One region of the Paeniglutamicibacter sp. ORCA_105 genome, then DNA from elsewhere that is predicted to be linked to it. Evidence: riboswitches for the same ligand, from Rfam matches in the RefSeq annotation. Region 1 holds a riboswitch; each other region holds the start of a gene.
The links. A riboswitch is a leader RNA that binds a small molecule or an ion and turns the genes downstream of it on or off. The one in region 1 is predicted to bind thiamine pyrophosphate.
Positions count from the first base shown of each region.

Region 2: linked by a shared signal. The riboswitch ahead of ACIPUB_RS11620 (ECF transporter S component) and the one ahead of thiO (glycine oxidase ThiO) in region 1 are both predicted to bind thiamine pyrophosphate.
Region 3: linked by a shared signal. The riboswitch ahead of thiM (hydroxyethylthiazole kinase) and the one ahead of thiO (glycine oxidase ThiO) in region 1 are both predicted to bind thiamine pyrophosphate.
Region 4: linked by a shared signal. The riboswitch ahead of ACIPUB_RS17730 (sodium:solute symporter family transporter) and the one ahead of thiO (glycine oxidase ThiO) in region 1 are both predicted to bind thiamine pyrophosphate.

Region 1 is NZ_JBIXLM010000004.1:7,652-15,424, forward strand. It holds gene ACIPUB_RS02805 (ATP-binding cassette domain-containing protein) at 1-828, opposite strand, end outside; gene thiE (thiamine phosphate synthase) at 1,276-1,956, opposite strand; TPP riboswitch at 1,971-2,106, shown strand; gene thiO (glycine oxidase ThiO) at 2,101-3,333, shown strand; gene thiS (sulfur carrier protein ThiS) at 3,330-3,569, shown strand; gene ACIPUB_RS02825 (thiazole synthase) at 3,622-4,425, shown strand; gene ACIPUB_RS02830 (4a-hydroxytetrahydrobiopterin dehydratase) at 4,449-5,129, shown strand; gene moeB (molybdopterin-synthase adenylyltransferase MoeB) at 5,275-6,444, shown strand; gene ACIPUB_RS02840 (DNA gyrase subunit A) at 6,441-6,713, opposite strand; gene ACIPUB_RS02845 (NAD(P)-dependent alcohol dehydrogenase) at 6,815-7,773, opposite strand, start outside.
Region 2 is NZ_JBIXLM010000020.1:70,031-77,803, forward strand. It holds gene ACIPUB_RS11600 (Na+/H+ antiporter subunit E) at 1-246, shown strand, start outside; gene ACIPUB_RS11605 (monovalent cation/H+ antiporter complex subunit F) at 243-506, shown strand; gene mnhG (monovalent cation/H(+) antiporter subunit G) at 506-913, shown strand; gene ACIPUB_RS11615 (DUF4235 domain-containing protein) at 1,043-1,303, opposite strand; TPP riboswitch at 1,375-1,496, shown strand; gene ACIPUB_RS11620 (ECF transporter S component) at 1,552-2,175, shown strand; gene ACIPUB_RS11625 (ATP-binding cassette domain-containing protein) at 2,191-4,560, shown strand; gene ACIPUB_RS11630 (NUDIX domain-containing protein) at 4,649-5,110, opposite strand; gene ACIPUB_RS11635 (aminodeoxychorismate lyase) at 5,130-6,005, opposite strand; gene cls (cardiolipin synthase) at 6,106-7,596, shown strand; gene ACIPUB_RS11645 (chorismate-binding protein) at 7,617-7,773, opposite strand, start outside.
Region 3 is NZ_JBIXLM010000026.1:29,600-37,372, reverse strand. It holds gene ACIPUB_RS13375 (M4 family metallopeptidase) at 1-753, shown strand, start outside; gene pgm (phosphoglucomutase (alpha-D-glucose-1,6-bisphosphate-dependent)) at 845-2,482, shown strand; gene ACIPUB_RS13365 (aldehyde dehydrogenase family protein) at 2,613-4,076, opposite strand; TPP riboswitch at 4,198-4,296, shown strand; gene thiM (hydroxyethylthiazole kinase) at 4,288-5,121, shown strand; gene thiE (thiamine phosphate synthase) at 5,118-5,777, shown strand; gene thiD (bifunctional hydroxymethylpyrimidine kinase/phosphomethylpyrimidine kinase) at 5,774-7,309, shown strand; gene ACIPUB_RS13345 (uracil-xanthine permease family protein) at 7,386-7,773, shown strand, end outside.
Region 4 is NZ_JBIXLM010000048.1:1,473-9,245, reverse strand. It holds gene serA (phosphoglycerate dehydrogenase) at 1-885, opposite strand, end outside; gene ACIPUB_RS17740 (acyl-CoA reductase) at 1,105-2,574, opposite strand; gene ACIPUB_RS17735 (hypothetical protein) at 2,596-3,789, opposite strand; gene ACIPUB_RS17730 (sodium:solute symporter family transporter) at 3,786-5,267, opposite strand; TPP riboswitch at 5,258-5,373, opposite strand; gene ACIPUB_RS17725 (ABC-F family ATP-binding cassette domain-containing protein) at 5,855-7,417, opposite strand; gene ACIPUB_RS17720 (hypothetical protein) at 7,628-7,773, shown strand, end outside.

The sequences.
Region 1 (7,773 bases):
GGCCAGGAACGACTTCTGCATCTTGGGGATGATGCCTTCGTAGGTGAGGTTGATGCCCTCGACCTTGATTTTGGTCGGCTCCCGGTGGAGCAGGTCATGCATTTCGGCCTTGGTGAACTTGGACAGTTTCTTGTCCATGTCGAAGTAGCCGGATCCGGAGAAAATGCGCCCGTACCAACCGTCCATCGAGTAGCCGGGAACCGTCAGCGCCCCCTCGGAAAGTGACTTGGTCTCGTCAAACAGCGCGGTGAGGTCGAAGTCGTTGACCTTGCCGCGACCCTCGCATTCCGGGCACATGCCGCCGGTGATGGAGAAGGATCGCCGTTCCTTGATCTTCTTCCCGCCCTTTTCCAGGGTCACGGCGCCTGCCCCGGAAACCGAGGGGACATTGAAGGAGTACGCCTGCGGGGAACCGATGTGGGGTTGTGCCAGCCGCGAGAAAACGATGCGCAGCATGGCGTTGGCGTCGGTGACCGTGCCGACGGTGGAGCGCGGGTTGGAGCCCAGGCGTTCCTGGTCCACCAGGATCGCGGTGGTCAGCCCCTCGAGCGTGTCGACCTCGGGGCGGGCCAGGGTGGGCATGAAACCCTGCACGAACGCGGAGTAGGTCTCGTTGATCATGCGCTGGGACTCGGCGGCGATGGTGCCGAAGACCAGCGAGGACTTGCCCGAGCCGGAGACCCCGGTGAACACCGTGAGGCGGCGCTTGGGGATCTCGACGCTGATGTCCTTGAGGTTGTTCACCCGGGCACCCCGCACGCGGATCACCTCGTGGCTGTCGGCGGCATGCCTCGTTGCGGACGTGCTGGTCGTGGTCTCGCTGGTCATTGCTTCTCCCATTCGTGCCGGCTCCGCGGCGGCGGAACTCCCCACGCCTAGACTATCGCCCGCACCGCCGCCCGGTCTTCCTGAAAACTGCCCCTTCTACCGGGCTATGGATTGCCGTCTCCGGGTCGTTGAAAATGAGCGGTACGGAAGCCCGTCCGTGACATTTTTTCTTGTATCCGTGCCAGCGGTAAGGACCAAACGGAGAATTGGGGATGAGGGGTTTCGCGGGAACTGTCCAGTGCGGTCATGGAGCGAGCGGATGACTTCGATGCCGTGGGAGGGGAGCGCTTCGACGCCCAGCGTGTGGTGGACGACGACCGGCGGTTTCCCGGCCAGGGTCTGCGTATCGAACTTCCCCTCGTCGGTGATGGCCCGGTCGGAGTCCTGAGTAGTTGGCGGCGACCGGGCCGATACCCGATAGGGCCGGAAGGCCGGAGGTGTCGTCGGCTAGCCCAATTCCGGCAGCCTGGACAGCAGCGCCCGCGCAGCAGCAGTCGGGTCGTCCGCGTCCGTGATGGCGCGGACCACCACGATGCGCGAGGCACCCGCCTCGACGACCTGCTCCACGTTGCCCAGGTCGATACCGCCGATAGCGAACCACGGCTTGGTCGTCTTCAAGGAGGCGGCGTGCTCCACCATCTCCAGTCCGACGGCCGCGCGCCCGGGCTTGGTCGGGGTGGCCCACAGCGGGCCGACGCAGAAGTAGTCGGTATTGGGGTCAGCAGCCGCCGCGGTGATCTGCGCCGGGTCGTGGCTGGAAAGCCCCACGGTGACGGAGGGCCCGAGCAGCGATCTGACCCCGGGCAGCGGCAGGTCTTTCTGGCCCACGTGGAACACCGGTGCTCCGGAGAGCATCGCCAGGTCGGCACGGTCGTTCACCGACCACAACTTGCCGAATTCCCCGGCCACTTCGCGCAATACCTGGAGCAGTTCGAGCTCCTGCCCGGCGTCCAGGTTCTTGTCGCGCAGCTGGATGATGTCCACCCCTCCGGAATAGGCGGCGCGCAGGAAATCCGCGAAATCACCGCGCTCGGCCCGGGCATCGGTGCACAAGTAAAGGCGCGCGGAAGCGAGGTCCGGGGCGCTTAAGACGGGGGTCGCTTCATCTTGGGTGGTGATCTGGCTCATGTCTCCTAGACTAGTTCAGTACCGCGGGAGCCAGGAAAGCTGGCTGAGAGGGCGCCGATTGCGCCGACCGACAGACGCCGCCTTCGAAAACAGGGTGGCGTGGAACCTGATCCGGCTCATACCGGCGTAGGGAAGGAGACCTCGATGTCGCGCACCGTGCCCGACCCCCTGTCCACCGACGTTGCCGTCATCGGCGGCGGAATCATCGGCCTGGGCATCGCCCTCGAAGCACAGCGCGCAGGGCACCGCATCATGCTCATCGACCCGGACCCCGCCTCCGGTGCGACGTTCGCCGCTGCCGGCATGCTGGCCCCTGTCAGCGAGCTGCACTACCAGGAAGAGGACCTGCTTTCCCTCACCCTGGCCTCGGCCGCCCGCTGGCCCGATTTCGCCCGGACCCTGGCCGCCGAGACGGGCCTGGACCCGGGATTCCGCACCACCCCCACGCTGGCCCTCGGCGCGGATGCCGCCGACCGTGCCGCGCTGGGCGACCTGCGCGAGGCACAAACCCGGCAGGGGCTTGAGGTCACCCGGATAACCACCCGCGAAGCGCGGGCGCTCGAACCGTTGCTTTCCCCGCATATTTCCGCCGCCCACCTCATTGCCCAGGACCACCAGGTCGATCCGCGTGCCCTGGCCAAGGCCATCATGGAATGCCTTGCGGCAACCGGCACCAAACGCGACGGGGTGGAATCGGGGCAGACGCTGGTCCGCACCCGGGCAACGGCCCTGCTGCACGAGGATGCCGCCGATTCGGGCTCCCGGGTCACCGGGGTGCTGCTTGCCGACGGCACCGAGGTCCGCGCCAGCGAGACGATTCTCGCCAACGGCCTGGGCGCCGCCGATTTCGCTGGACTGCCCGATGCGCTGGTGCTGCCGTTGCGCCCGGTGCACGGGGACATCCTGCGGCTGCGCGTGCCCGAGCACCTGCGCCCGCTGACCACCGCCACGCTGCGCGGGATGGTGCGCGGGGTGCCGGTCTACGTGGTCCCGCGCGAGGATGACACCGTGGTCATCGGGGCGACCGCCCGCGAGGACGGCAACCCGGGGGTCAGCGCCGGGGGAGTACACCAGCTGCTGCGCGATGCCCAGGTGCTGCTGCCCGCGGTCGCCGAGCTCGAACTCATCGAAACCACCGCCCGCGCCCGCCCCGGCACACCCGACAATGCGCCGTTGCTGGGACGCATGGCCTCGGCGACCGGGCCGGATGTGCCGGGTCTACTGATCGCCACCGGGTTCTTCCGGCACGGCGTGCTGCTGACCCCCATCGCCGCCCACATCGCCGTCGAGCTGATCGCCGGCCGCAGCGACCCCGCCTGGGACCGCTTCCGACCCGACCGCTTCTCACCGGCCCTGAAACCCAAGGAGTATTCATGAGCACCATCCAACTCAACGGCGCACCCAGTCCGCTGGCCGCCGGGACCACCCTGGCCGAGCTGGTCACCGCAGTCACGGGGCGCGAGCTGCTGCCCACCGGCAAGCCCGCGGACGGCGGACGCCTGGGCGTGGCCGTTGCCCGCAACTCCGGCATCGTCCCGCGCAGCCAGTGGTCGGTGACCGAGCTTGAGCAGCACGACGACATCGAAATCGTCACCGCCGTCCAGGGCGGCTAGGTCCCTCCCTGCACATCCGCTCCGCCCCCCTCTTGGAAGAAAGCGAAGGACCATGACACAAACACTCACCGAGACCGAACCGCTGGTCATCGACGGCATCGCCCTGGGTTCCCGGCTCATCATGGGCACCGGAGGCGCACCGAGCCTGGACGGACTGGGTGCCGCGCTGGTTGCTTCCGGCACCGAGCTGACCACGGTGGCCATGCGCCGCTACAGCGCGCCCGGACCGGGGTCCACCGGCGGCACCAACCTCTTTGACCTGCTTCTCGAGAACAACATCCGCGTTCTGCCCAACACCGCCGGCTGCTTCACCGCCCGCGAGGCGCTGATGACCGCCGAGCTCGGACGCGAGGCCCTGGAAACCGACTGGGTCAAGCTCGAGGTGATCGCCGACGAGCACACGCTGCTGCCCGACGCCGTCGAACTCGTCGAGGCCACCGAGGCCCTGGTGGAGCGCGGCTTCAAGGTCTTCGCCTACACCAACGACGACCCGGTGCTGGCCCTGCGTCTCGAACAGCTCGGGGCCGCGGCCGTCATGCCGCTGGGTGCCCCGATCGGGACCGGGCTGGGGATCCTGAACCCGCACAACATCGAATTGATCGTCTCCCGGGCCTCGATCCCCGTCATCCTCGATGCCGGAATCGGCACCGCCTCCGACGCGGCGCTGGCCATGGAACTGGGCTGCGACGCGGTGTTGCTGGCCTCGGCGGTGACCCGGGCACAGGATCCGGTGCGCATGGCACAGGCCTTTAGACATGCTGTCATTGGTGGCAGACTGGCGGCACAAGCAGGGCGCATCCCCAGGCGCACCCATGCCCTGGCCTCCTCCGCCATGGAGGGACGCCCGGATCTCTAGAACCGGAACCGAAGGAGAGAACCATGCCCGCAAAAGATGTTCTGAGTCTCGAACAAGTCCAGGCGAATCTGTTGCAGCTGCCGCAGTGGCGCTACGGAATGGGTGCACTGCGCACAGCGTTGAAGTGCGAGTCCTCGGCCTCCGCCCTGGCGCTGTTCTCCACCATCGGCGCCCTGGCGCAGGAGGCCAACCACCACCCGGACGTTGATTGGCGTTACGACACGTTGTTCATCACCCTGACCTCGCACGATGCGGGGAGCAGGGTGAGTGCGCGCGATGCGGCGCTGGCCCGGTCGATCTCCGCCCAGGCACAGAACTCCGGCGCCGTGGCCAGGCCGGAACTGCTGCGCGTGGTGGAGATCGCCATCGACACCGACGACGAGGACGCCATCTCGGAAACCTGGCGCACGGCGCTGGGCTACAAGCGGCAGAAGGACGGCAGCCTGGCCGACCCCTTCGGCCGGGGACCGGCCCTGTGGTTCCAAAAGACCGCCACGCCCAACGCCAACCGTTTCCACCTGGACATCACGGTGCCGCACAGTGAAAGCTCGCCCATCCTCAGCGAGCTGGAAGCCACCGGCGCTGCCCTGGATCCCGAGGCAGCCCCCAGGTTTGTGGTGGCCACCGATGCGCAGGGCAACAGGCTATGCCTGTGCACCGAGGAAGGCCGCGAAATCGATGGCTCTCCCGTGGATGGCCAGTAGCCCCACTCATTGAGGATCATCCCCCCGAAAGCATTTCGCGGGGATGATCAATTTTGTTCTGGTTGCAAACGGCAGATCATTTTTTGTTGTCCCTTTCGTCCCCCTAAGGCAGGTTTCATTGAGTCAGACGCTCGTCGAAAACAACATGGCAACGTTGCCACCCCTTGTGGAGCCGGGTCCTCCCCTTCCCCCGGAAGAGCTCGAACGCTACTCCCGCCATGCCCTCATGCCGGAGATCGGGCTCGAGGGACAACGCCGGCTGCGCAACGCCAAGGTGCTGGTCATCGGCGCCGGTGGCCTGGGATCGCCGGCATTGCTGTACCTGGCCGCTGCCGGCGTGGGAACGCTGGGAATCGTCGATGACGACACGGTGGAGCTGAGCAACTTGCAGCGCCAGGTGATCCACGGGGTCCACGACATCGGCCGCACCAAGCTGGAGTCCGCCCGCGACTCGGTAGCCGCCATCAACCCGGGGGTGGAAGTCGTGCTGCACCCGGTGCGGTTGGATTCCTCCAACGTGCTGGAGATCTTCGCGGACTACGACGTGATCCTGGACGGGGCAGACAACTTTGCCACGCGCTACCTGGTCAACGACGCGGCCGCACTGCTGGGCAAGCCCTACGTGTGGGGTTCCATCCTGCGCTTCGACGGCCAGGTGAGCGTCTTCTGGGCGAAGCACGGCCCGAACTACCGAGACCTCTACCCGGAACCGCCGGCGGCCGGAACGGTCCCCTCCTGCGCGGAGGGAGGAGTCTTCGGGATGCTGTGTGCCTCGATCGGGGCGATCATGGTCACCGAAGCCGTCAAGCTCATCACCGGGGTCGGTGAAACCTTGCTGGGCAGGCTGTCGGTCTTCGACGCGCTGACCTCGCGCTGGCGCGAACTGGGCGTCGCCAAGGACCCGGAGGCGGAGCCAATCACCGAACTGGTCGACTACGAGATTTTCTGCGGGCTCACCGCAAGCGAAGGTGAAGCGGCCACGGACAATGCCGTGGTCTCCGTTGACGGGTTGGCCGAACGGCTGGGAAGACGGGAATCGGGGGAGGAAGACTTCATCCTCCTCGATGTACGCGAGCCGGTGGAATTCGAGATCTCGCGCATCCCAGGATCCGTGTTGGTTCCACTCGCCGGCATCAGGGACGGGTCGGCACTGGCCGGGATCCCACGCGGTGTGCCGCTGGTGCTGCACTGTAAGTCCGGCGTGCGTTCGCGGCAGGCACTGGAAGCCCTGGCCGCAGCGGGCTACACCGACGTCCTCCACCTGGATGGCGGGATCGATGCCTGGTTGAATGCGGAAAACCGGGTGCGGACTTAGTCTGATTCCAGCTCGCCGCGAAGCACCGCAATGTGGTCGGTGATCTTGCGCCGTTCGCCCTGCGTCCACCGCCGGGCCTGCATATCAAGCACGGCACGGGCCTCCATCTCACCGATGCCCAGGAGCTTGGCCACCGCGGTGCGGGCCTCGTCTTGGGTTTCCGCTGCTTCGATGGCGACGAACACTTGTTCGCGCCGCTCGATGGCTTGGACCACGGCTTCAAGGATCTGCAGCTCTGCGTGGGTGCTGTTGCGTGGGTCCTGTTTCATGTTGCCATCATGGCATGGCGCGTCGTCCCAACGCCCCCTATGCCGCGCTGCGGGCGACACAAGGGGGGCGTGGGGAAGACTGGCTACGCGTGCGGCGTGGTCTAGGCCAGCGTGGCAGCGTCGATCACGAAGCGGTAGTGCACATCCGAGGCGAGCACGCGTTCGTAGGCCTTGTTGATGTCTTCGGCCGCGATGACCTCGACCTCGGCGGCGATTTGGTGCTCGGCGCAGAAGTCCAGCATTTCCTGGGTCTCGCGGATGCCGCCGATCATCGAGCCGGCAAACGAACGGCGGCCGGTGATCAGCGAGAAGACGTTGACCGGCAGCGGCTCGGCCGGGGCGCCGACGTTGACCAGGGTGCCGTCAAGGGCCAGCAGCTGCAGGAAGGCGCTGATGTCGATGCCGGCACTGACGGTGTTGATGATCAGGTCGAAGGCGCCGGCCAGCACCTCGAACGTTTCGGGGTTTTCCGTGGCGAAGTAGTTCTCGGCGCCGAGCTTCACGCCGTCTTCCTGCTTCTTGAGCGTCCGCGACAGCACGGTGACCTCCGCGCCCATGGCATGGGCGATCTTGACTGCCATGTGCCCGAGCCCGCCGAGCCCGATGACCGCGACCTTCTTGCCCGGGCCCGCACCCCAGTGGCGCAGTGGCGAATACGTGGTGATTCCGGCGCAGAGCAGGGGAGCGGCGACGTCAAGTTCGATTGCCGCGGGGATGTTCACCACGAAGTCCTCGTTGACCACCACGGCGGTGGCGTAGCCGCCCTGGGTGATGGTCCCGTCCACGTCCGTGGCGCCATAAGTGCCGATGTTGCCCAACAGGCAGTACTGCTCCTCGCCGGCGAGGCAGTGGACGCATTCGCGGCAGGAGTTGACCATGCAGCCAACACCCACGCGGTCGCCCACTGCATGCCGGGTCACCGAGGCGCCGACCTCGGTGACGACTCCGGCGATCTCATGCCCCGGAACCAGCGGGTATTGCTGTGGGCCCCACTCCCCGCGCACGGTATGGATGTCCGAGTGGCAGATCCCGGAGTACTTGATACTGATCAGCACATCGT
Region 2 (7,773 bases), on a different contig from region 1:
GCCACCTGCGTGGGCCACGTGCTGACGCTGGTGCCCGGCTCCTATGTCGTCGAGGTGGACCGCAGGTCCTCCACGCTGTACCTGCACGTGCTCAATGTCAACGACCAGGCGGGCGTGGAGAAGGCCAGGGCGGCCGTCCTGCTGATCGAGGAACGGCTGATCCGCATGATGGGCACCAAGGAAGAACTGGCCGCGCTGAACGCCGAAACAACGGCCCCGAACAACGAAGACGGAGCACCCTCATGATCATCGTCCTGTGGATCTGCGGCATCACGCTCTCGATTGCCGCCTGCCTGGCCATCGTCAGGCTGGCAATGGGCCCGTCCATCCTGGAACGCGTCATCGCCACCGACGTCCTGCTGCTGATCATCTCCGCGGCACTCTGCGTGGAGATGACAGTCAACCGGCACACCAACAATCTGGTCTTCGTGCTGCTGGCGTGCCTGGTCGGGTTCGTGGGTTCGGTCACCGTTTCCCGCTTCGTCACGGATCGGAGAAACGCCTGATGCTTGACACCATCATCGACATCATTGCCGGGACGTTCATGATCGTCGGCTGCCTGATGTCCCTGGCCGCCGGAATCGGCATGCTGCGCTTCCCCGACCTGCTCTCGCGCCTGCACGCGGCTACCAAGCCGCAGGTGCTGGGTTTGTTCCTGCTGCTGGCTGCGCTCGGGCTGGAATTGCGTTCCTGGGCGGTGCTGCCGGTGCTGGTCCTGGCCTGGTTGCTGCAGTTGCTCACCGCGCCGGTCTCCGCGCACATGGTGGGACGCGCCGGATACCGGACGCGGCACCTCAAGCGCGAGACACTCGTGGCCGACGAACTGGCCGCCGTCGTCGATGCCGCGGCCCAGCGCGAGGAACAAGACCACGGCAAGGGCCAGCCCCGGGACCGCACCGACTTCATCGACTAGGGCGCCCTCGGCCCGCCGGTGGTTGGCGAAGGCCCGGTTCCAGGCCGGCGTCCGGGACGGCTCGGCGGCAAATGACTGAGGAGGGGGTCCACGAAAAATCGTGGACCCCCTCCTCAGTCATTTACTGCGTCAGGCCTTTTTGGCGAACCTGGCCAATGCCCGTTGGGTGCCGCGGTCGGTGAACACCTGGATCAGGGCCGCGGTCGTGGCCGACAGGACGGCGAAGCCAATGATCTGGCGCAGGCTGGCCTCGGCCTGCGCTTCCGCGTTGCCATGCTTCGGCGGCTTCCGGCCGGTGAAACCGGTCCAGGCTTTGTCAACGATTTTTCCACCCAGGAAACCGGCGGCGATCGAGATAGCTGGGCCGATGAGTTTCATCAAGCTGTTCAAGGGGACTCCCAAATGTTGCTGGCAACGGTACCTGCCCCAGCATAGCCTGAGGTAACATCAAAGAACTGAAACAATCACGACAGGGGAGCGTCGTGCGAAGAAATTCGCACCAAGGCGCTGAGAGTGCGGATAGCCGCAGACCCTCGAACCTGCCCCGGCTAGTACCGGCGAAGGAAGTCGAGTTCTCAGGGGGTGCGTTCAAAAACGCGTTTTCCCTCCCCTCCTTGTATCCAAGGAGGATCACCACCATGAGCACCACCAACCAGCCCGCCGGGCACAAGCCGGCAACCTCGTCCTGGCGTGTCGTTGACATCGTTATCGCGGCAGTCATCGCAGTGTCCTCGGGCGTCATCTTCTGGGCCTGGAACAGCACCCACCACCTGCTTGACTTCCTCTTCCTGGCCTTCCCGCCCTCCGCCTCCCTGGTCTCGGGCATGTGGCTCTTCCCTGCGGTGCTCGGCGCGCTGATTATCCGCAAGCCCGGTGCCGCACTCTTCTGCGAAATCGTCGCCGCCATGGTCTCGGCACTCATGGGCTCCGAATTCGGGCTGACCGTCCTGGCCTCCGGCCTGATCCAGGGTCTGGGCGCTGAACTGGTGTTCGCCGCGTTCCGCTACCGCAAGTTCAACCTTCCCGTGGCACTGCTGGCCGGAGGCGCGGCAGGGCTCTTCGGCAGTGTCAACGACACCTTCATCTTCCGCTGGTTCCCCGAATACACCACCGGCATGCTCTTCTCCTACATCGCGTTCATGACCATCTCGGGCATCGTCATTGCCGGGCTGCTCTCCTTCCTGGCCACCCGCGCCCTGGCCAAGACCGGCGCCCTGGGCGCCCTGGCCAGCCGCAAGGCGGCCACTGAAGCCATCCTCTAGGACGCGGCAGCCATCATGACCTCACCTTCGATGCTGAACCGTGAAGCCGGCACCCCGGACACCGGCAGCCGGTTGGCCACGGCCGTCTCGGTCAGCGCCCGCAACTGGGGTTGGCGGCATGCCGACCGCGCCCAGCCGGCGCTCCGCGGCCTTGACCTGGATATCCGCGCCGGGGAACGCGTGCTCCTGGCCGGTCCCTCGGGCGCTGGCAAATCCACGCTGCTCTATGCCCTGGCGGGGGTCCTGCACGAGGACGACGAGGCCTATTCCTCCGGCGAACTGCTGCTGGACGGAACCCCGGCGGCCCAGGGCCGCGGCCTGGTCGGGCTCATGCAACAGGACCCCGAAACCCAGGTCGTCCAGGCCCGGGTCGGGGACGACACGGCTTTCGGCGCCGAAAACCTTTCGGTGCCGCCGGAAGAGATCGCCCAACGCATCATCGAGGCCCTCGATGCCGTGGGACTCGATGTCCCGCTGGACCACCCCACCGCCGCACTCTCCGGCGGACAAAAACAGCGCCTGGCCCTCGCCGGGATCCTGGCCATGGGCCCGGGACTGGTCCTCCTGGACGAGCCGACGGCGAACCTCGACCCGGACGGCGTTCTGGAGGTCCGCGATGCGGTGCTGGCGGCGCTGGATGCCACCGGGGCAACCCTGCTGATCGTCGAACACCGCCTTGAGGCCTGGGCTCCGCACATGGACCGGGTCATCGTGCTGGAACCGGGCGGCGGCATCGCCCACGACGGAACCCCCGGCGAGCTCTTCGGGCCCGGGAAGGTGCGCGAGGAACTGATCTCCGCCGGGGTTTGGGTCCCCGGATACACCCCGTCGATCGACGTGCGGTCCGCCGGAACCGATGGCGGCGCCCTGCTGCTCGAGGCCACGGACCTGGCGGTCACCCGGAAGCGCGGCGGATCAATCGCTGCCGGGGGGCTTGACCTGCGCGTCGCGGCCGGTGAGGCCTGGTGCGTGCGCGGGGCCAACGGCTCGGGCAAGTCGACCTTCGCCCTGACGCTCGGGGGCTTGCTGCCACAGGCCTCAGGCACCGTGCTGGCCACCGGGGAGCTGGCTGCCGGCTCCGAGGCCCGCCCCTACCACTGGCGCGCCACCGAACTGGTGGGGCGCATCGGTTCGGTGTTCCAGGAACCGGAGCACCAATTCGTCACCAACACGGTCCGCGAGGAATTGGCCTTCGGGCCTGCCCACGCGGTCAAGCCCGGCACCCGGGATCCGCTGTTCACGGACGGGGAGATCGAGGCACGGGTCGAAACACTGCTGTTGCGGCTGCGGCTGGGGCATCTTGCCGAGGCGAACCCCTTCACGCTTTCGGGCGGTGAGAAGCGACGTCTCTCGGTGGCCACTGTTCTGGCTTCGGGTCCGCGGATCCTGATCCTTGACGAGCCGACCTTCGGCCAGGACGCCAACACCTGGCGGGAGCTGGCGTTGTTGCTGCGCGAGGAACTGGAGCGCGGCACGGCAATCATCGCCGTGACCCACGACGCGGATTTCGCCCGCGCCCTGGGGGCCGGGGAATTTGTCCTCGAGAGCCCGGGGACCACGTATGGCGAACACGGCGTCGCGATCCGGCCCGGGTTGCTGGAGGCCGATGCGCGCGGCGGGGCCAGCTTCCTGGGCAGGGCCAACCCTCTGGCCAAGCTCGCCGCGGTGGCGCTGGCGACGATCCCGCTGGTGGCCTCCATGGACTGGGTCAGCAGCGCCCTGGTGGTGGTGGCGACCTTCCTGGCCTTGCCGCTGGCGGGGCTGTCGATCCCGCGCTTCCTGGCTCGCGGCTGGCCGCTGCTGCTCGCGGCGCTCTTCGGGGCATGGGGCACCGCACTGGTGGGCAACGATTCCGGCGTGGTGCTTCTTGACCTGGGCATCTTCGACATCACCGAGGGTTCGCTGGCTGCCGGTGCCGCCACGGGCCTGCGGGCCTTCGCGATCGCCATCCCGGCGGTGCTGGTGCTGTTCACCACCGACCCCACGGACCTGGCCAACGCGCTGGCGCAGAAGGCGCGGCTTCCACACCGCTTCGTGCTCGGGGCGCTGGCGGGCATGCGCCTGCTGGGGTTGCTGATCGAGGAGTGGACCACGCTGGGCATGGCCCGGCGCGCCCGCGGCGTGGGCAGCCGGGGCTCGGCGGGGCAGCGGCTGCGCGCCAACCTGGGACAGGTCTTCGGGCTGCTGGTCCAGGCCATCCGCCGGGCCTCGCGGCTGGCGGTGACCATGGAAGCCAAGGGCTTCGGGACCAATGCCCGGACCTGGCTCCGGACCTCTGTCTACGGGCGGCGGGATGCAGCCATCGTCGCCGCCGGCCTGCTGCTGGGTGCCGCGGCCACCTGGGCTGCCCTCACTCTGGGAACCTGGAACCTGGTCTGGAGCTAGCCCGGCCAACGACACGACGGGTCCCTGCCCGGGTGCATCTTGCGATGGGCACGGGCAAGGCCCCGTTCGTTTCCCTGGGTGCTCCGGGCTACCCGGTGAAGCCCAGCGAGGCGATGGCCGGCAACGTGCCGGCCGCAAGGTTTTGCAGCACATAGCGTTCATGCTCCGGCATGGGGTCGGGCAGCTTGTCCAGATCGAACCAGGCAATGGCCCCGCACTTCTCCGGCTCCATGATGCTCGGTTCCCCGGCCCAGCGGGACACGGCAAAGAAGAAGTCCACGCGCTGGGCGCGCGGCGAATCCCCGCCGTTGGTGCGGTGCAAGGTGGCCAGCGGGAGCAGGTCCCGCGGATCCACCCGCAATCCCATTTCCTCGGCGGCCTCGCGCACCGCGGCGGCTTCCACCGATTCCCCCGCCTCGACATGGCCGGCCGCGGCGCAGGCCCAGTGCCCGTCCATGAAACCGGTGTTTTGGCGCAGCTGGAGCAGCACCCGGTTGCCGCGGCGCAGCACCACGTAGGCGGCGGGCACCAGCTGGAACAGCTCTTGCATGGGGGTTGTGCCTCGAATCTTAGGCGATGGCGTCGACCATCGCGGTGAGCTCGGCGTGCAGCCGGGCGTCGCGGGCAATGGCGGTGCCGTCGATGGAGTTCACCGGGGTTAGCAGCCGCACGCTGGAGACCAGCCAGAGGGCTTCGGCAGCCAGCAGGTCCTGCGGGGTCAGCGGCCCGTAGCCCAGTTCCCACCCGGCTTCCCGCGCGGCGGCAAAGATGGCGCCCTGGGTCGTGCCGGGAAGGATGCCGGTTTCCAGGGTCGGGGTGATCAGCCGCTTGGTGTCCCCGTCACGGTGCGCCATGAGCACCGTGGACGTCGGGCCCTCCAAGACGATTCCGTCGCTGGAAACGAAGATGACGTCATCGGCGCCCAGCTTCCTGGCATGGCGCAACGCTGCCATGTTCACCGCGTAGGACAGCGTCTTGGCGCCCATCAGCAGCCAGGGGGCGCGCTCGGCAACCCGCGAGTCGTAGCCGCGGTCCAGGAAGATCACCGAGACCCCGCTCTCGCGCTGCCGGCGTCCCAGCTCCGGGGCGGGGGAGACCATGACCCAGGACGTGCCGTGGCCGGTGCCCTCGGTGCCGCGGGTGGCCACGAGCTTCACGACGGCTTCCTCGCTGGGGGACTCGGCATCGTATGCTGCCACGGCGGTCTTGATCGCCGTGCGCCAGTCCTCCTCGTGCGGGATCAACAGGTCGCAGGTCGAGGCCGAGACGCGCATCCGTGCCAGGTGGGCGTCGAGCTTGCGCACGACCCCGCGGGAGTACAACGCGGATTCGAAGATCCCGTCCCCGCGCGTCACGCCCTGGTCGAGGACCGAGAGCTGTGCGGTTGCGGCATCGGCGACGCGGCCGGCGGGAAAATCGCTGTCAAGGAACACAAGTGCAGTCATGGCTACCAGATTACCGCCGCGAAAGTGGTTCTCCGGTGTGCGCCGTGCGGGCGGTAGTCTGGGGTATGGCTGGCAACCCGGCTCTGGCAAGGAGGGATCCATGGACGCAGGCAACGACGCACTGGAGATTGGTGCAGCCCTGTGGTCGATCGCCGTGGGCATCGAGCTGACCATCCGCATCACCATGGTGGGCATCGTTCCGGGCAACCGCCGGCCCACCACCGCGATGGCGTGGCTCCTGGCCATCTTCTTCCTGCCCGTGGCGGGCCTGCTGCTCTACCTGCTCTTTGCCAACATCAAGCTCTCCCGGCGCCGCATCGAACGCCAGCGCCGCGTCAACGCGTCGATCCTCGAAGCCACCCAGCACCTGAGCGGGGACACCTCGGCGCCCGATGCCCCGGACTGGGTGCTCTCGGCGGTACAGCTGAACCGGAGGCTGGGCGCGCTGCCGCTGCAGGCCGGCAACGCGGTGGAGTTCATCACCGGCTACAAGGAATCCCTCGATGAGATGCGACGGGAAATCGACAAGGCCCGGCACTACGTGCACGTGCAGTTCTACATCATCGGCGACGACGAGCAGTACGTCGCCCCGTTCCTCGAGGCCCTGGAACGGGCGGTGGCGCGCGGGGTCAAGGTGAGGGTGCTCTTTGACCACCTGGGCTCGTTGCGCGTCAAGGGCTACTTTTCCCTGGTGCGGCGGATGAGCGAGGCGGGCATCAAGTGGCGGCGGATGCTTCCGCTGGCGCCCTTCCAGCGCCGGTGGCGGCGCCCGGACTTGCGCAACCACCGCAAGATCGTGGTGGTGGACGGCCACGTGGCCTTCACCGGCAGCCAAAACCTCATTGAACCCGGATACAAGCGGACCAGCGCGCACAAGATCGGGCGGGAATGGGTCGAACTCATGGCCAAGATCCATGGCCCGCTGGTGACCAGCCTGGACGTGGTCTTCGCGACCGACTGGTCCCAGGAGTCCGACGAAGACCTGCTCAACGACCTGGCGGTGGTGGAAGAGGCGATGACCGAGGCGCCGAACGCCGGGGAGGACCTGGGGCAGGTGGTGCCCAGCGGACCGGGTTTCGAGTCGGAAAACAACCTGCGGCTGTTCAACACGCTGATCTATTCGGCCACCGAGCGCCTCTCCATCACCAGCCCCTACTTCGTTCCCGACGATTCGCTGCTCTATGCCATCACCACCGCCGCCCAGCGCGGGGTGGCGGTGGAACTCTTCGTCTGCGAGAAGGGCGACCAGGCCCTGGTGCAGCACGCCCAACAGTCCTACTACGAGGCCCTGCTGCGGGCGGGGGTGCGGATCTACCTCTACAAGGCCCCCGCGGTCCTGCATTCAAAGTGCATGGCGGTGGACGACGACGTGGTGGTCATGGGGTCCTCCAACATGGACATGCGTTCCTTCTCGCTGAACCTTGAGATCACCCTGATGCTCCTGGGCGCGGACCTGGTCGGGGAGCTGATGAAGGTTCAGGACATCTACCGGGCCAACTCGACCGAGCTCACCCTTGAGACGTGGAGCCGGCGCACCCCGGTGAACCGGTGGATCGACAACGTGGCCCGGCTGTCGGCCACCCTGCAGTAAGCCCGACGCCGCCGGAGAGATCAGGGGCCCGGGAACACGCTGCCCAGCGCGGAGAGGACGCCGAAGGCCTTGGTCCTGACTTCGTCCCATTCCTCCTGCGGCGACGAATCGGCGGTGATGGCACCGCCCACGCCCAGGGACAGGTTCCAGGTGCCGGGGGTAGCGGCGCTGCCCATG
Region 3 (7,773 bases), on a different contig from region 1:
TTCCTTGTCGAGATGCTCAAGCCAAACTCGCTGGACGGGGCCGGACTGGGCCTGGGCGGCACCGTGCACTACGGCTTGCACTACGCCAACTCGTTCTGGGACGGCACCCAAATGGTGATGGGCGACGGGGACGGGGAGATCTTCGAGTCGATGACGTCCTCCCTGTCGGTGATCGCCCACGAGCTGGGGCACGGCCTGCTGCAGCACACCACCAACCTGGCCTACCGGGGCCAATCGGGAGCGCTGAACGAGTCGATTGCCGATGTCCTGGGCGCACTCGTGGAGCAGTTCACCGCCGGCCAGGACGCGGCGAGCGCCAGCTGGCTGATCGGCGAGGGACTGTTCACCGACAAGGTGCGGGGCCGGGCCCTGCGTTCCATGGCGGCGCCGGGCACCGCCTACGACGACCCGATCCTGGGCAGGGACCCGCAGCCGGCGACCATGTCCGGCTACGTGCAGACCGCCGAGGACCACGGCGGGGTGCACCTGAACTCGGGCATCCCCAACCACGCGTTTTACCTCTTTGCCACGGCCCTGGGCGGCAACGCCTGGGAAACCGCCGGTTCCCTGTGGTTCGACGTGGTCGCCACGCGCGCGCTGCCTGAGGATGCGGACTTCGGCACCTTTGCCGAACAGACCCTGCTCCAGGCCCGCCGCGACCACGGCGCCGGATCCAGGGTGGAGCTTGCGCTGGCCGATGCCTGGGACACCGTCGGCGTGGTCCCCCGGGTGAGGGAAGCCGAGCAGGAATGACCCGACGCACAGCGGGTCCCGGCACGAAACCATGAACCCGCACCGCGGCGTCTTCGGCCGCGGCAACGCAATCAATGAGAAACTGGGGGGCATGGCCCATCCTCGCGCCGGGACCCCGGCACTGCCCCAAGACCTTATCGATCTCCCAGCGGTGCGCGACGCGTACTTCGATATCCACCCGGATCCCTCCGACCCCGCCCAGCGCGTGGCCTTCGGCACCTCCGGGCACCGCGGCACCTCACTGAACGGTTCCTTCAACGAGGACCACATCGCCGCCATCACCCAGGCCATTGTCCAATACCGGCGCGGCGCCGGGATCACCGGACCGGTCTTCGTCGGCAAGGACACCCATGCCCTCTCGGATCCTGCACAGGACACGGTGCTGGAGGTCCTGGCCGGCAACGACGTGTCGATCCTGGCCGATGCACGCACCGGCTGGACCCCCACCCCGGCCCTGAGCCACGCCATCCTGGCGCACAACGCCGACCCGGCGGCCCCGCGCGCCGACGGCATCATCATCACCCCATCGCACAACCCTCCCGCCGACGGCGGGCTGAAGTACAACCCTCCGCACGGCGGCCCGGCCGACACCGACGCCACCTCGTGGATCGCGAACCGCGCCAACGAGCTGCTGGAGGCCAAGCTGGCCGGGGTCAAGCGGATCCCGCTGGGCACCGCGCGGCTGGGCGGCAAGATCGGCTCCTTCGACTTCATGGCGTCCTACGTCAACGACCTGCCCTCCGTGCTGGACCTGGACGCGATCCGCGATGCCGGCATCCGCATCGGAGCGGACCCGATGGGCGGGGCCGCCGTCGACTACTGGGGGGCGATCGCCGAAACCCACAAGCTGGACCTCACCGTGGTGAACCCGGGCGTGGACCCGCGCTTTGCCTTCATGTCCCTGGACACCGACGGGAAGATCCGCATGGACTGTTCCTCGGCCGACGCGATGGCCTCGCTGATCGCCGCCCGCAGCTCCTTCGACATTGCCACGGGCAACGACGCCGACGCCGACCGGCACGGCATTGTCACCCCCGATGCCGGGCTGATGAACCCCAACCACTACCTGTCCGTGGCGATTGACTACCTCTACAACCACCGCACCGGGTGGTCGCCGGATGCTGCCATCGGCAAGACGCTGGTCTCCTCCTCGATGATCGACCGGGTCGCCGCCTCACTGGGCCGCACCCTGGTCGAGGTCCCGGTGGGCTTCAAGTGGTTCGTGCCGGGGCTGCTGGACGGTTCCGGCGCCTTTGGCGGCGAGGAATCCGCGGGCGCATCCTTCCTGCGCCGCGACGGGCGCACCTGGACCACCGACAAGGACGGAATCCTGATGGCGCTGCTGGCCAGCGAGATCACCGCCGTCACCGGCTCCTCCCCCTCGAAGCACTATTCCGCGCTGGCCGCGGAGCACGGCTCACCGAGCTATGCGCGCATCGACGCCCCGGCCGACAGGGAGCAGCGGGCACGGCTGGGGAACCTCGCGGCCACCGACGTAGCCGCCGAGGTGCTCGCGGGCGAGGAGATCACCGCACGGCTGACCGAGGCGCCGGGCAACGGGGCGAAGATCGGCGGGCTGAAGGTCACCACGCAGAACGCCTGGTTTGCCGCGCGCCCCTCGGGCACCGAAGACAAGTACAAGATCTACGCCGAGTCGTTCCTGGGCGAGGAGCACCTGGCCCGGGTGCAGGCCGAGGCGAGGGACATCGTCTCGGCGGTGCTCGCGTAGGCGCATGCTTGGCCGAAGGCCGGGTGGTTCCCGCATGCGTGGACCCCCCGGCCTTCGGCCATTCCGCGGACAAGCCGTGAAATCCTGCAAAAACCCTTGCCGGCATGGATATATGCCGGGCGGGGAATTCCTACATGAGCCTGTCGAGGAGTTTGGACTTCGCCCAGGTGTAGGGCGGGTAGATCGCCTTGAGCGTGTCCACCACGGTGGTCTTGCCCATCACGGAGCGCATCTGCGAGAGCCGCTCGAAGCCATGCCGCCCGTGGTATGAACCCATGCCGGAGGCGCCCACGCCCCCGAAGGGCAAGCCCGGGACGGCCAGGTGCAGGCTGGGCGCGTTGTGCACGATGGCCCCTGCCCGCACCTGGTCCCCGAAGGCGGATTGCAGCCGCGGGTTCTCGCTGAAGAGGTAGGCGACCAGCGGGTTGGGGCGCGCATTGATGAAGCGCACGGCCGCGTCGAAGCTTTCCACCGCGATGATCGGCAGGATCGGGCCGAAGATCTCCTCGCGCATCAATTCCGAGTCGGGATCAACGTTGGCCATCACTGTCGGCTCGATTTTCAGGGTGTCAGTGTCGTACCCGCCGCCGATGAGGACCTCGCCGTGCTCCAGGTAGGAAACCAGCCTGTCGAAGTGGGCCTTGTTGACGATGCGGCCGTAGTCGCGGCTGGCCAGCGGGTTCTTGCCGTAGAACCCGGTGATCGCCTTGGCCAGCTGCTTTTCCAGGTTCGAGGCGGCGTCGCCCACGGCCAGCACGTAGTCCGGCGCCACGCAGGTCTGCCCGGCGTTCATGAACTTCCCGAAAGCCAGCCGGCGCGCCACGGTGGCGGAGGACCCGTCCATCACCACGGCCGGGGACTTCCCGCCCAGCTCCAGGGTCACGGGTGTCAGGTGCTCGGCCGCGGCGCGGGCCACGACCTTCCCCACACGCTCTCCGCCGGTGTAAAAGATGTGGTCGAAGTGCTGTTCCAGCAGGACCTTGCTGGTTGAGGCCCCGCCTTGGACCACGGCGCACGCCCGGTGGTCGAGGAACTTGGGGATCAGCCGGCCCAGCAGCGTGGAGGTGGTCGGCGCCAGTTCCGAGGGCTTGAGCACGGTGACGTTGCCCGCGGCGATGGAGGCAACCAGCGGGGCGAGGATCAGCTGCAACGGGTAGTTCCAGGCGCCGATGACCAGCACCACGCCCAGGGGCTGCGGCTCGATCTTGGCCGCCGCCGGATGCAGGACCAGCGGGATCTTCACCGCCTTGGATTCCATCCACTCGGAGAGGTGCAGTTGCGCGTGGTCTATTTCCGCGCGCACCATGTCGATCTCCGTCATCTTGGCCTCGACCGCGCCCTTGCCCAGGTCGTCGGCCAGCGCGTCGATGAAGTCCTGTTCGTGCGCCTCCAGCATGCGCTCGAGGGCCTTGAGCTGCGAGGCCCGGAAACGGCGCGGGTGCGCCAGCCGGGTGGCCACCACGTCGTGCATCGAGGCGACGATCTCCACGATGTTCTCCGGCAGTTCGGGCACCACTTCGGGCAGCTCGAGCTCGTTCAGCGCCGTCGCTTCGCGAGGCGCCGCGGATTTGTGTGAGGTGTCGGAAGTGCCCATCCCTTGAGCCTACGGCCACTGTGGCATCGGCAACAGGCCGCCACGCTTGGCGGCCTCGGTGCGCGGGCGGTGCGCGGTGACATCGACTGCCGACCCCGGTGCCAGGTGGGATAGGCTCGCGCATAGTGACACGGGGTGTCGGCACTTGCGGCCGGCTGAGATGAAACCCGTAGAACCTGATCTAGTTCGTACTAGCGGAGGGATGTTGCTCATGGAATCCATGGCGCCTTCAATTCTCGTAACACCCGGCGAGCTCGCCGATGCCCTGGGCGCGCTGCGCGCCTCCTCACCCCTGGTCCAGTGCCTGACCAACACCGTGGTCACCAACTTCACCGCCAACGTGCTGCTGGCGGCCGGCGGGTCCCCGGCCATGGTGGACGTTCCCGGGGAGGCCGGCGACTTCGCCTCCGTGGCCGCGGGCCTCTTGGTGAACCTGGGCACCCCGAACACGGAGCAGGCGGCCGCCATGCGCGAGGCCGTTGCCGGCGCCGGCACCGCCTCGACGCCCTGGGTGCTGGACCCCGTGGCCGTCGGTTCGCTGCGCGTGCGCACCTCGCTCGCCCGCGAGTTCGTGGCCGCGCGGCCCACCGTGATCCGCGGCAACGCCTCGGAGATCCTGGCGCTGGCCGGTCAGGCCGTCGGCGGGCGCGGGGTCGAGTCCACCGACTCGGTTGCCGCCGCGGCCGGCGCCGCCGGGAGGCTGGCCAGGGAAAGCGGCGCCGTCGTCGCCGTCTCCGGGGAGGCGGACCTCGTCACCGACGGGGTGCGCACCGTGCACGTTCACGGCGGCAGCGCTCTGCTGACCCGCATCACCGGCGGCGGGTGCGCGCTGGGCGCGGTCTGCGCCGCCTTCCTGTCCACCGGCGGGGACCCGCTGGTCGCCACGGTTGCCGCGCACGCCTTCTATTCTGCCGCCGCCGAACGCGCGGCCGCCGCGGCCGCGGCCGCCGCGGCCGCGGGCCCCGGCACCTTCGCCCCGCTCTTCCTCGATGCCCTGGCCGCCGTCTCCCCCGCGGAGCTGGGAGCGACGGCGGTGCTCTCATGAGCAGCTACGGCGTGTACCTGGTCGCGGACTCCGCCTCCACCGCCGGCCGGCCGCTAGCCGACATCGTGAAGGCCGCGGTGGACGGAGGGATCACGACGGTGCAGCTGCGCTGCAAGGACATGCCGGCCGGCGAATTCGCGGACGTCGTGATGGAATGCGCCCACCACACCGCCGGGCGCGCGTCACTGCTGGTCAACGACCGCGTCGACGTGTTCCTGGCCGCCCGCGCCGCCGGCGCCTCGGTTCAGGGCGTGCACATCGGCCAGTCCGACCTGCCCGCGGCCCTGGTGCGCGAACTCATCGGGCCCGATGCCGTGCTGGGGCTAAGCGCCGCCGGCGAGGCGCAGATCGACGCCGCAAACAAGCTGCAGCTCCGCTCCCCGGGCACCATCGACTACCTGGGAGTCGGCGCCGTGCACGCCACCCCCACCAAGAAGGATGCCCCCGAGCCACTGGGCCACGCGGGCCTGGCCCGCGCCGTGGCGCACAGCGACCTGCCGGTCATCGCCATCGGCGGCATCGACGCGGACGACGTGGCCCCGCTGGCCCGCTCCGGCGCCGCCGGCGTGGCGGTGGTCCGCGCCATCTGCGCCGCCGAGGATCCGCGCGCCGCAGCCACGAACCTACTCAACCTCTGGGAGGGCACGAAGCCATGAACACCCCGAACACCAGCACCGTGAAGAACATCCTCTCCATCGCCGGCTCCGACCCCTCCGGAGGGGCCGGGATCCAGGCAGACCTCAAGTCCATTGCCGCCGCCGGCGGCTACGGCATGGCCGCCATCAGCGCGCTGACCGCGCAGAACACCCGCGGCGTTAGCGCCGTGCATGTGCCGCCGGCCGGCTTCCTGCTGGCGCAGCTGCGCGCGGTTTCCGAGGACATCGGCATCGACGCGATCAAGATCGGGATGCTCGCCAACGCAGCGGTCATCGACGAGCTCGGCGGCTGGCTGGCCGGGATCCGGACCGCCGCGGGCTCCGATGCCCCGGCGGTGGTGCTGGACCCCGTCATGGTCGCCACCAGCGGGGATTCGCTGCTGGATGCAGAGGCAACCAGCGCGCTGCGGCGCCTCTTTGCCCACGTCGACGTGATCACCCCCAACATCCCGGAACTTGCCGTGCTGGCGCGCGCCGAGGTCGCCGGGAACTGGGAGCAGGCGGTGGCCCAGGCGCGCTCCGTCGCCGCCGAGTACCTGGTCCTGGTGCTGGCCAAGGGCGGACACATGGAAGGCGAAACGTGCCGGGACGCCCTCATCGGTCCCGACGGCGTGCTCCTCGAGGTCGCCTCGCCGCGGCTGGCCACCGCCAACACCCACGGCACCGGCTGCTCGCTCTCCTCCGCGCTGGCGACCTTCTACGCCCGCGGCGGTGACTGGGCCCAGGCGCTGCGCCAGGCCAAGGCCTGGCTGTCGGAGGCGATTGCCCGGGCGGACGAGCTGTCGGTCGGAGGCGGGCACGGCCCGGTGAACCACCTGGCAGCACTCTGGGACGGGGTGCGCCCGGCACCGGCCCGGGACCCGCTGGCGCACTGGTGGGAGCGGATCGCCGGCATCCGCGCGGGTATCGACGAGCTCGCGTTCATCCGCCAGCTCAAGGACGGCTCCCTCCAGGCAAACGACTTCGAGGACTACCTGGGCCAGGACGCCCTGTACCTGCGCAGCTATGCGCGGGTCATGTCGCGGGCCTCGGAACTCGCCCCGACCACCGAGGAGCAGCGCTTTTGGGCGGGAAGCGCCGCCAGCTGCCTGGAGGAGGAAATGACGCTGCACCGCGGCCGGCTCGCCGATCAGGTTCCGGAGCCCTCGAACGCCACCACCGCGTACCTCAACCACCTGCGGGCCGGCAGCGACGACTACCCGGTGCTCGCGGCCGCGCTGCTGCCCTGCTTCTGGATCTACCAGGACGTGGGCAAGCGGCTGGCGGCGGCCAACCACCCGGCGCACCCCTACGCGGACTGGCTCGCCACCTATTCCTCGGTTCAGTTCGACGACGTCACGGCGCGGGCCATCGAACTGGTCCGGGGCGTTCACGCAAGGGCAGACGAGTCCACGCGGGCGGCCATGTGGCGCGCGTTCGAGGCCTCGTCCGTGCACGAGCTGGACTTCTTCGCGCAGACGGCCGCCGATGCGCCCGGCGCCGGGAACATGGTGGGTCTTAGCGCCCCGGGTGTCGCACTGCCCGTGGGGTGAGTAAAATGCACACGGGGGTTTGCGCGCCGCGTGCGCTCCCCCGGCATTTTTCCCACCCTGCGCCCGGAAGGCACCCATGAGCAACCGATTCGGCATTGGCTGGAACCTGCACGGCGACGGCAAGTCCATCTCCCCCGGAACGGTGGTGGCCCCGAACGAGCGCCTGCACTGGCCGCAGACCATCTCCATCGGCGTGCAGCACGTCATGGCGATGTTCGGGTCCACCGTGCTGGTCCCGGCGATCACCGGGTTCCCGGCCACCACCACGCTGTTCTTCTCCGGTGTGGGGACCCTGCTCTTCCTGCTCATCACCGCGGGCCGGGTGCCCAGCTACCTGGGTTCCTCCTTCGCGTTCATCGCCCCGGTCTCCGCGGCCATGGCCGGGCACGGGATGGCCGGCGCGCTGGGCGGCATCGTGGTCTCCGGCGCCGCGCTGTTCGTCGTCGGGCTGATCGTGCAGAAAT
Region 4 (7,773 bases), on a different contig from region 1:
AACGCCTGCCTTTTCCTGGGCCTCATCCGTGGAGGCTCCCAGGTGCGGGGTGACGGTGACGTTCTCGAATTCAAAGAAGGGAAGGTCCGTGCTCGGCTCCTGGACGAAGACGTCAATGCCGGCACCGGCAATTTCCTCGTTCTTCAGTGCGGTGTAGAGCGCGTCCTGGTCAACCAGGCCGCCGCGGGCCACGTTGATGACGTAGGCGGAGTTCTTCATCTTGGCGAAGGCATCCTTGCCGAGCATGCCCACGGTTTCAGGAGTCTTGGGCATGTGGATGGTCACGAAGTCGGACTCGGCCAGGAGCTCGTCCAGATCCACCAGGGTGACACCAAGCTGCTGCGCGCGTGCCGGGGTGATGTAGGGGTCGTAGGCAAGGATTTCCATACCGAAACCCTGCAGGCGGGCAGCGACCAGCGCACCAATGCGGCCCAGGCCGATAATGCCGGCCTTCTTCTCGAAGAGCTCCACGCCAGTGTAGGAGCTGCGCTTCCATGCGCCGCTCTTCAGCGATGCGTTGGCAGCGGGAATGCGACGGGCGAGGGACACGATGTGGCCCACGGTCAGCTCGGCTGCCGAAATGATGTTGGAGGTCGGGGCATTCACGACCATGACGCCGGCCTGGGTGGCTGCCTTGATGTCCACATTGTCCAGACCCACACCCGCGCGGGCGATGACCTTCAGGTTCTTGGCGGCCGCAATGGCTTCTGCGTCGACCTGGGTTGCGGAGCGCACGAGGATGGCGTCAACATCTGCAATCGCGGACAGCAACTGGGAGCGGTCCGCACCGTCGGTCTGGCGAATTTCGAAATCGGGACCCAGGGCCGCAACGGTTGCGGGCGAGAGTTCTTCGGCCAATAGGACGACTGGCTTGTTTACAGACACAGGGGTGGCACCTTTGCTATTTCAGTGGGCTGGATGCTTGGACCGGATTGAGACGGGCCAGATACCAGAATATCGTCCGCCTCGTCATAATCCCGGCTCGATAGGTCGATGTTACGGGACAAATCCGGGTCACTGTGCGCATAGTCACAGACACTTGGCTTACGGGGCAATACGTGGCTTGGACCGCGCAATCCGCTCTCCCGCTCATCCCAGTGGCCATCACTCGGCCCTGGATCCGGCCGGCGGCTCGATGTCCACCCAGCGAATCAGGGCCGTCAGGTTGCCGACACCATCGTGGTGCCATCCGGCGGCAGGCTCAGGCATGCTCCCCACGGCGCAGATCCGGTCTACCCCGCACGCGCCAAGCGCATCGGACCACGCTTCGAGCGTTTGTGGCGAACAAGCTACGCCCACCGTCTGCAGGTCACGGCGCAACGGTTCCATCAGGTGCAGCACCTCCTCGATTCCCTCGACGGAGTGGATACGGAGGAAACGGTTCAGGGGCGAAGGAACAAGGGTTTCGGGCCGGGAGTCATGGACAACGGTCCAGTTGTTGCCCGCCGGAGCGGTGAAGTACAGCGGTCCGTCATCAGCGTAGGAACGGAATTCCTGGGTCGAGCGCACCCTGTCCAGGGCGACATGCTCGTCAAGGCCCAGCCGGGCCCGGGGCTCCGCGAGGTCGAATAGTTGCATCTGCTCGGCGACCGCGGCGGCAAAGCGTCCCGGGTCGACCTCGCCGCCGCGTTGGGCAAAGACGGCATGGGGTGACAAGCAACCCTGTTGATCGTACTGGGAGGCGTCGTAGGCGACCTTCCGGGCAGTATTCGCAAATTCCGCTTCAGTCAGTGCCTCGACACCGATCACCGCAAAACTTACCTTGTGCCCGTGCGCAATGAACCTCACGCCGGACGGCACGCGGGCCGACACCGATGCAATGGCCGCGCCGCCGCCGGTCGCCACCACTGCGTCGGAACGGGCAAATGCCGCACGCTCGATCTCTTCGGCTCCCCCGCCCCAATGGACAACCGCCAGGCAGGAGGCCAACGCCGGGTCTTCCTCGGCGATGCTCTGGGCCAGGAAAACCGCAAAAAGCGGTTCGCCCGAGGCCGACTTGCCCAGCATTGCCGACTTCACCAGCAGTGTGCACACCACGTTCCACGCAGCCAGGCCAGGCACGTTCCCGGCCAGGACCTGTGTGGTCAGGCGTGGTCCATAGGCCTTAGAGCGGCCCCCGGCACCATTGGGCCGGAAACCGTCCAGGATCAGGGGGTCCTCCAGGTCCTGGGCGAGGAAGCGCAGGAGGCGATCATGCCGGAAGGTCTGCAGGTAGCGGGCCAGGCCGCGGCGCACCATGGCGGGGGCATAGCCCGTCACCGCCGGCAGCACGGCCTCGGCCCGCACCCGCCAGTGGTAGTCCGGATCGTCCCACCGGGCGAAGACCTTCCCGAGCACGTCCACCACGTCCATCACCGGCCTGTTGGCCAGGTGCTCCCGCTGGGCAGCAAGAAGCCGACTCGCCACCAGGTCCAGGAGGGCGGGAGACATCTGCGGCACGCGAACCACGATGCCGCCCACCGTCATTTCCCGCCAATCGAGCCCTTCGAGCTCGTGGGTTTCAAGTTGCGGCAGGAAGTAGCCGTCGATTGCCGGGGCCTCGGCGCTGCCCGGCACCGCGAGGGATCCGTCCATGTACGTTGGTTCCTTCATGGCTCAACCCCGGTTCGCGCCGAACATCTCATCCAGTGCCATGGAGCATCCCCTGGCTTCGGCGGCCTCGGCGCGTCCGAGCAACACGAAGTCGGGTTGTGCACCTGCTCCCCCGGTTGCCGGTGGCACCAGGTATCCAATGTCCTCGGCGAGCACCGCGAGGCACGATCCCCTGTTGGCCAGGTCGTAGTGCACGATCAGGCCGTGGCTGCCCCGTTCCGCGTCCCGTCCCGTTTGGGGATCAATGACCCGGATCCGGCTCCATGCCGGGACCGCCTTGCGCCGCTGGCCCGGCTCACGGCCCAGCCATGCCTCGCGCAGCGTGGAGTCGTAGTACTGGGTACTGATTTCGGTCATGCCGTAGTAGTTCACGCACCATTCATCGGCAATGCCGAGGCGTTGGGCAAAGAGAGACCGCAATTCCTCGGCCCCCACCTCGCGGGAACGTCCCTTGTATCCACCGGTGTCCAGCAGCCTGCTGCCGGCGGGCAGGGAGAAGAACAGTCCTTCGCGTTCGAGGGCGTCGAGCAGGTGCACGTAGGCAAAGGAGGTGCCCAGCAATGCCACCGGTTCCCCGCTTGCTTCCGCATCGCGCAGCACCGCGGCCAGTCGTTTCCAGTCGAGGGTGTCGCCCGCCATGAAGTGGTCGCTTCCCGTGGCCCCAAAGGCGTCCACCAGCTCACCCAGGAAATGGGCCAGGGATGAACTCGGGTTCTCCGTCGGGCCGGGGTTGAGCACCAGCAGTGGCATACGCCGTGTATCGGGCAGGAAGTAGTGGGCGAATCCCTCGCGCGCCGAGGCATCATAGAGGTGCAGGTGCGGGTGGTGGTTCCTGCCGCGCGTGGACGGGTCCGTGCTGCCACTGGTCATGAAGACGGCTGCGGAGTCTTCCGCCGGTGCGCAGGCCAGGGTCAGTTCCTTGAACGCGGTCAGGGGCACCGCCGGGATGTCCTGCCACTTGGCGACGACGCCGGGCTGTGCACCACGTGCCCGGCAGAAGCGCTGGTAGGGAATGTTGCGTTCGAATTGGTAGGCGAAAAGTTCAAGCGCCATGGCGTTGAATTCGGCGTTATCCGGGCACTGTCCCGTTCCGTGGGCCTGGACCGGCTCCGGACCCCGCTCAATAAACGCCTGGAGGCGCAGGTCCAGGTCGTCGCGTTCGGCCCCGGGCATGCTGGTGGATCCATGGCCGTTCATCGGGCGTTCTCCTCTGCCGTGCTGGACTCGAGCAGCTCGCCGGTGTCCGCGGTTGGCCCCGACGGTCCGTCCAGGCTCCGGGCCTGCCCGCCCAGCGACGCCAGGTCCGTGCTGCGCCCGGCAATGGCCGACACCAGCAGGGTCACCACTGCGGAGGCCGCAAGTGCGGCGAGGAACGGGGCCAGTGACAGTCCCTGGGCAAAAGTGGCGATGGCCACGGCGGCCGGCAGGTTTCCTCCGGCGATCCAGCCATAGCCCAGTGCCGCCACCAGCCCGGCGATCGATCCGCATATCGCTCCCGTGGAGGTCGAGCGGCGCCATAGGCCCAAGAGGATCGGGATGATCGTCGCGGCACACAGCAAGTCGGCGATCAGGAACAGTCGCAGCACCGAGAAGCCTTGGAAGGCAATCAGAGCGGGGATCGCCGTAAACACGATCGTGGCTATGCGCGCCCCGGTGAGGCCGAGTCTGGGTACATGGGTCACGGCCATGGCAGCCAACCCGTTTTGCAACGTGTCCACCGTGGAGGCAACCAAGGCCAGGGTCAGCACCAAGACCGCAGCAAGCACCCAGCCCGGCTGGGACTCAAGCAGGGCAAAGAACGGCACCGCCGGCGTGCCCAGGGCGACACCGTAACCGGCCGCGAGCAGCCCAACCAGGGCCGCCGCGAATACCACTGGAAACCGGGTGACTGCCCCGATAACGGCGCCGCGGCTCAGTGCGCGGGAATCGCGTGCTGCCCAGACACGTTGCCAGTACCCGTTGTGGAAGAGCGTTGTGGCGGTGACAGCCACCACCAACGTCAGCGCGGCCTCGACACCGCCAAGGTCAACGGTCAGAAGTGCCGGGTCCAGCGGTGCCTCGGCACGGGCAAGTCCCCCGAAGAGCACCATGCCGACGACCAGTAGCAAGGCGAAGAGCATCCAGGATTGCCAGCGGTCGGTGCGGATCGAGGCCCGCAGACCGCCGTAGGCGGTGTACAGGGCGGTGATCAACGCCACCGCGACAATGCCCAGCCGAGGGTCCAAGTCGGACATGCGTCCTAACACCGCGCCAATGGCTGTCAGCTCGGCAGACAGGGCAATGAGCATGTACATCATGGAAATCACCAGTGCATAGATGTGCATGGTGGATCCATAGCGCAGGCGCACAAACTCCACGAGGTTGTGTCCTTGCGGGATCAATGCCCGCAGCCTCTTGCCCACCAGAACGAGTCCAATCAGCGGCACCGTAACTGCTACGGCATAACCGACCACTCCGGCAATGCCCGTACTCGCACCGATTTCCGGTGCTGCAAAGAGAATCCAGGCACCCACCCCCGAGGCAAAAAAGGACAATCCCAGCCCCAGGCCGTTTTGGCTATTGCGCGCCACGGCGAATTCCTCGAGGTTTCGATCCCGGCCCAGTCCAAGGCCAACCCAGGCAAACACCGCCAAGACCAACACCAATATCGCCAAGGACACGGAAAAATCAAGCATCTGCAAACATCCCTTCGCCGGCATTACCCGGACAGGTTCATGCGGTCGGCGACACCCTAAGTCGCCCTCTCAGCCTGGTCTTTCCCAAGCTCCCGCGTTGTGTGACCGACTCTAGCCACAGGTTGAACCGGTTCCCAACCCAACGCCCTCCAACACCTCGAATATGACGTGGACCATCCGATTTCTCCCGCACTGGATGGATATGCGGTTCATGGAGCTCGACAGCATCCATGGAAAAGGAGTTGAAGTGACAGGCGAGGCGCCCATGCTCGTGCGTTTTTCGCGCAGAGCCGTTGACACGTGCGCGCAGCGGCTCTGAAAAACCCCTAGCCATGTGGGACTTGGAAACGCTGGATTGGAGGCTATGTTGACTCCAGGCACGCCGAAGAAGATTACCTTCGTCAACCCGTGTCAGGTTCGATGATCTTGATGCAGAATGTCCTGGGTACGACTGTGAAGTCCACGTCGGGGATCCTAACCGGGTCCAAGATCTATGGATAACACTTCGTAGCTGGCTACGTGTCGTTGCCCTCTGGAACGGCGACGTCCGGGACTTTCCGCAGCCCCGAACGAGCGCCGAAGAGCGCTCAGGCGCCGCGCACCGCGACTTCGCCGGACTTGGCGTTCTCCGTCCCGAACACGAGGTAGCGGTTGGCGATCTTCTCGGTGAAGAAGCGGTCGTGGCTGACCACCACCACGGCACCAGGGAAATGCAGCAGCGCTCGTTCCATCACCTGGGTGCTGGACATGTCCAGGTGGTTCGTCGGCTCATCCAGGATCAGCACCGAGGCACCCGAGAGCAGACACATTGCCATGGCCACACGGGCACGCTGGCCTCCGGACAGATTTCCGATGCGGTTCTTCAAATCCGCCTCGGAAAACTGGAACATGGCCAGGAACCGGTTCACCGACTTTTTCGTCGCACTGAACGCCAGGGAATTCGGCATGGCATTCACCGCGTGGGTCACGGTGTCGTTCGGATCCAGTTCGTCAAGGATCTCGTTGTAGGAAACGACCGCGGCACCCTTGGTCCAGGTGACGTATCCCGAATCCTGCTTTTCCTGTTCGGTGAGTACCCGCAACAGCGTCGACTTGCCGCTGCCGTTGGCACCGAGGATCACCATGCGGTTGCCACGCCGGACCTCGAAGCTTAGGTCAGTGAAAAGGGTCTTCTCCCCATAGGACTTCGATAAGCCCTCAACTCGACAAAGGGTGTCCTTGATGTGCAGGCCACCGTAGATTTCGGTGATGATCTTGTCCACGGGCCGCGGGGCGCGTGACTTCTTGATTTTGGAAAGCTTGTTGTCCAGGCCCTTGCTTGCAGCCTTGGCTGCTTCCCGGCGGTCGGAGATGCCTTCGGCTTCAAAGGCGAGGAGCTCCGACTCGTGAACGAACTGGGACTCAAGGGACTTGAGCTTGAACTGCTTGGCCACCACGTACTCGGCGAAGTTTCCCGGGTATTCGTGGAGGTGGAAATTCTCGACCTCGATGATCCTGGTAACCACCGAGTCCAGGAACTTGCGGTCGTGCGAAACGATGATTGCCGCGCCCTTGAATGACTTGAACCAGTTCTCCAGCCATTCAACACCCGCAACATCGAGGAAGTTGGTGGGTTCATCCAGAAGCAGCACATCCGGGTCCTCGAGCAGGATCTTTGCCAGTGCAGCACGGTTCCGCCAACCGCCGGACAAGGAATCGATGGGGCAAACCCGATGGGCCTCGTCGAAGCCCAACTTGGTGAGCACGGTGTCGATGGAGCGGGGGTAGTCCCAGCCATCCATGTGATCCATGGATTCAAACAGTTCGGACTGGCGGTGAATCAACCGATCCATTTCATCGGCCTTGGGGTCGGCGGCAATGGTCACATCGATCTCGGCGAGTTCCGCTTCAATCGCCTTGACCTCGGCAAAGAGCTCGTCAAGCACCTCGGAGATGGTGGACGCCCCGTTGAGTTCCGAGAACTGGGAGAAGTAGCCGATCTTGGTTCCAAGTTCCACCGCCACGGTGCCGGCGTCCGGCTCCACTTGGTCAAGGATCAGTTTCAGCAAGGTCGACTTGCCCGAACCGTTCCTGCCGATAAGCCCGACCCTGTCCCCCGCTTCAAGCTTGAAGAATGCCTCGCGCAGGATCTGGTTGTTTTCAAATCGCACGCTGACATCGTTTAGCCGGATCAAGCTCATGGTGGTGTGGTCCTATCAAGAGAATCGGTGGTGGAATGACGGGCATATTTCCCCATATGGGGGTTCGCTCGGTGACATGGACACGAGCCAATACCGCTAAACACCACTATCGATTCTACAAGGCGGGGCACGGTGGTGCCTTTCACCTTCAAATGCCAGACTGGGGTGAGGAGGCGAGCCGTGGCTGGAAACGAATTCACCGGTTCACGCGACAGCTCTGCCCACGAACAACTGATCTGGGAGTACATAGAGTCACTGCCCGAGAATGAAATCGACGGCATCATTGCACGCGCAGAGCGCAAGGTTGAAAAAATCGGCCATGGCAT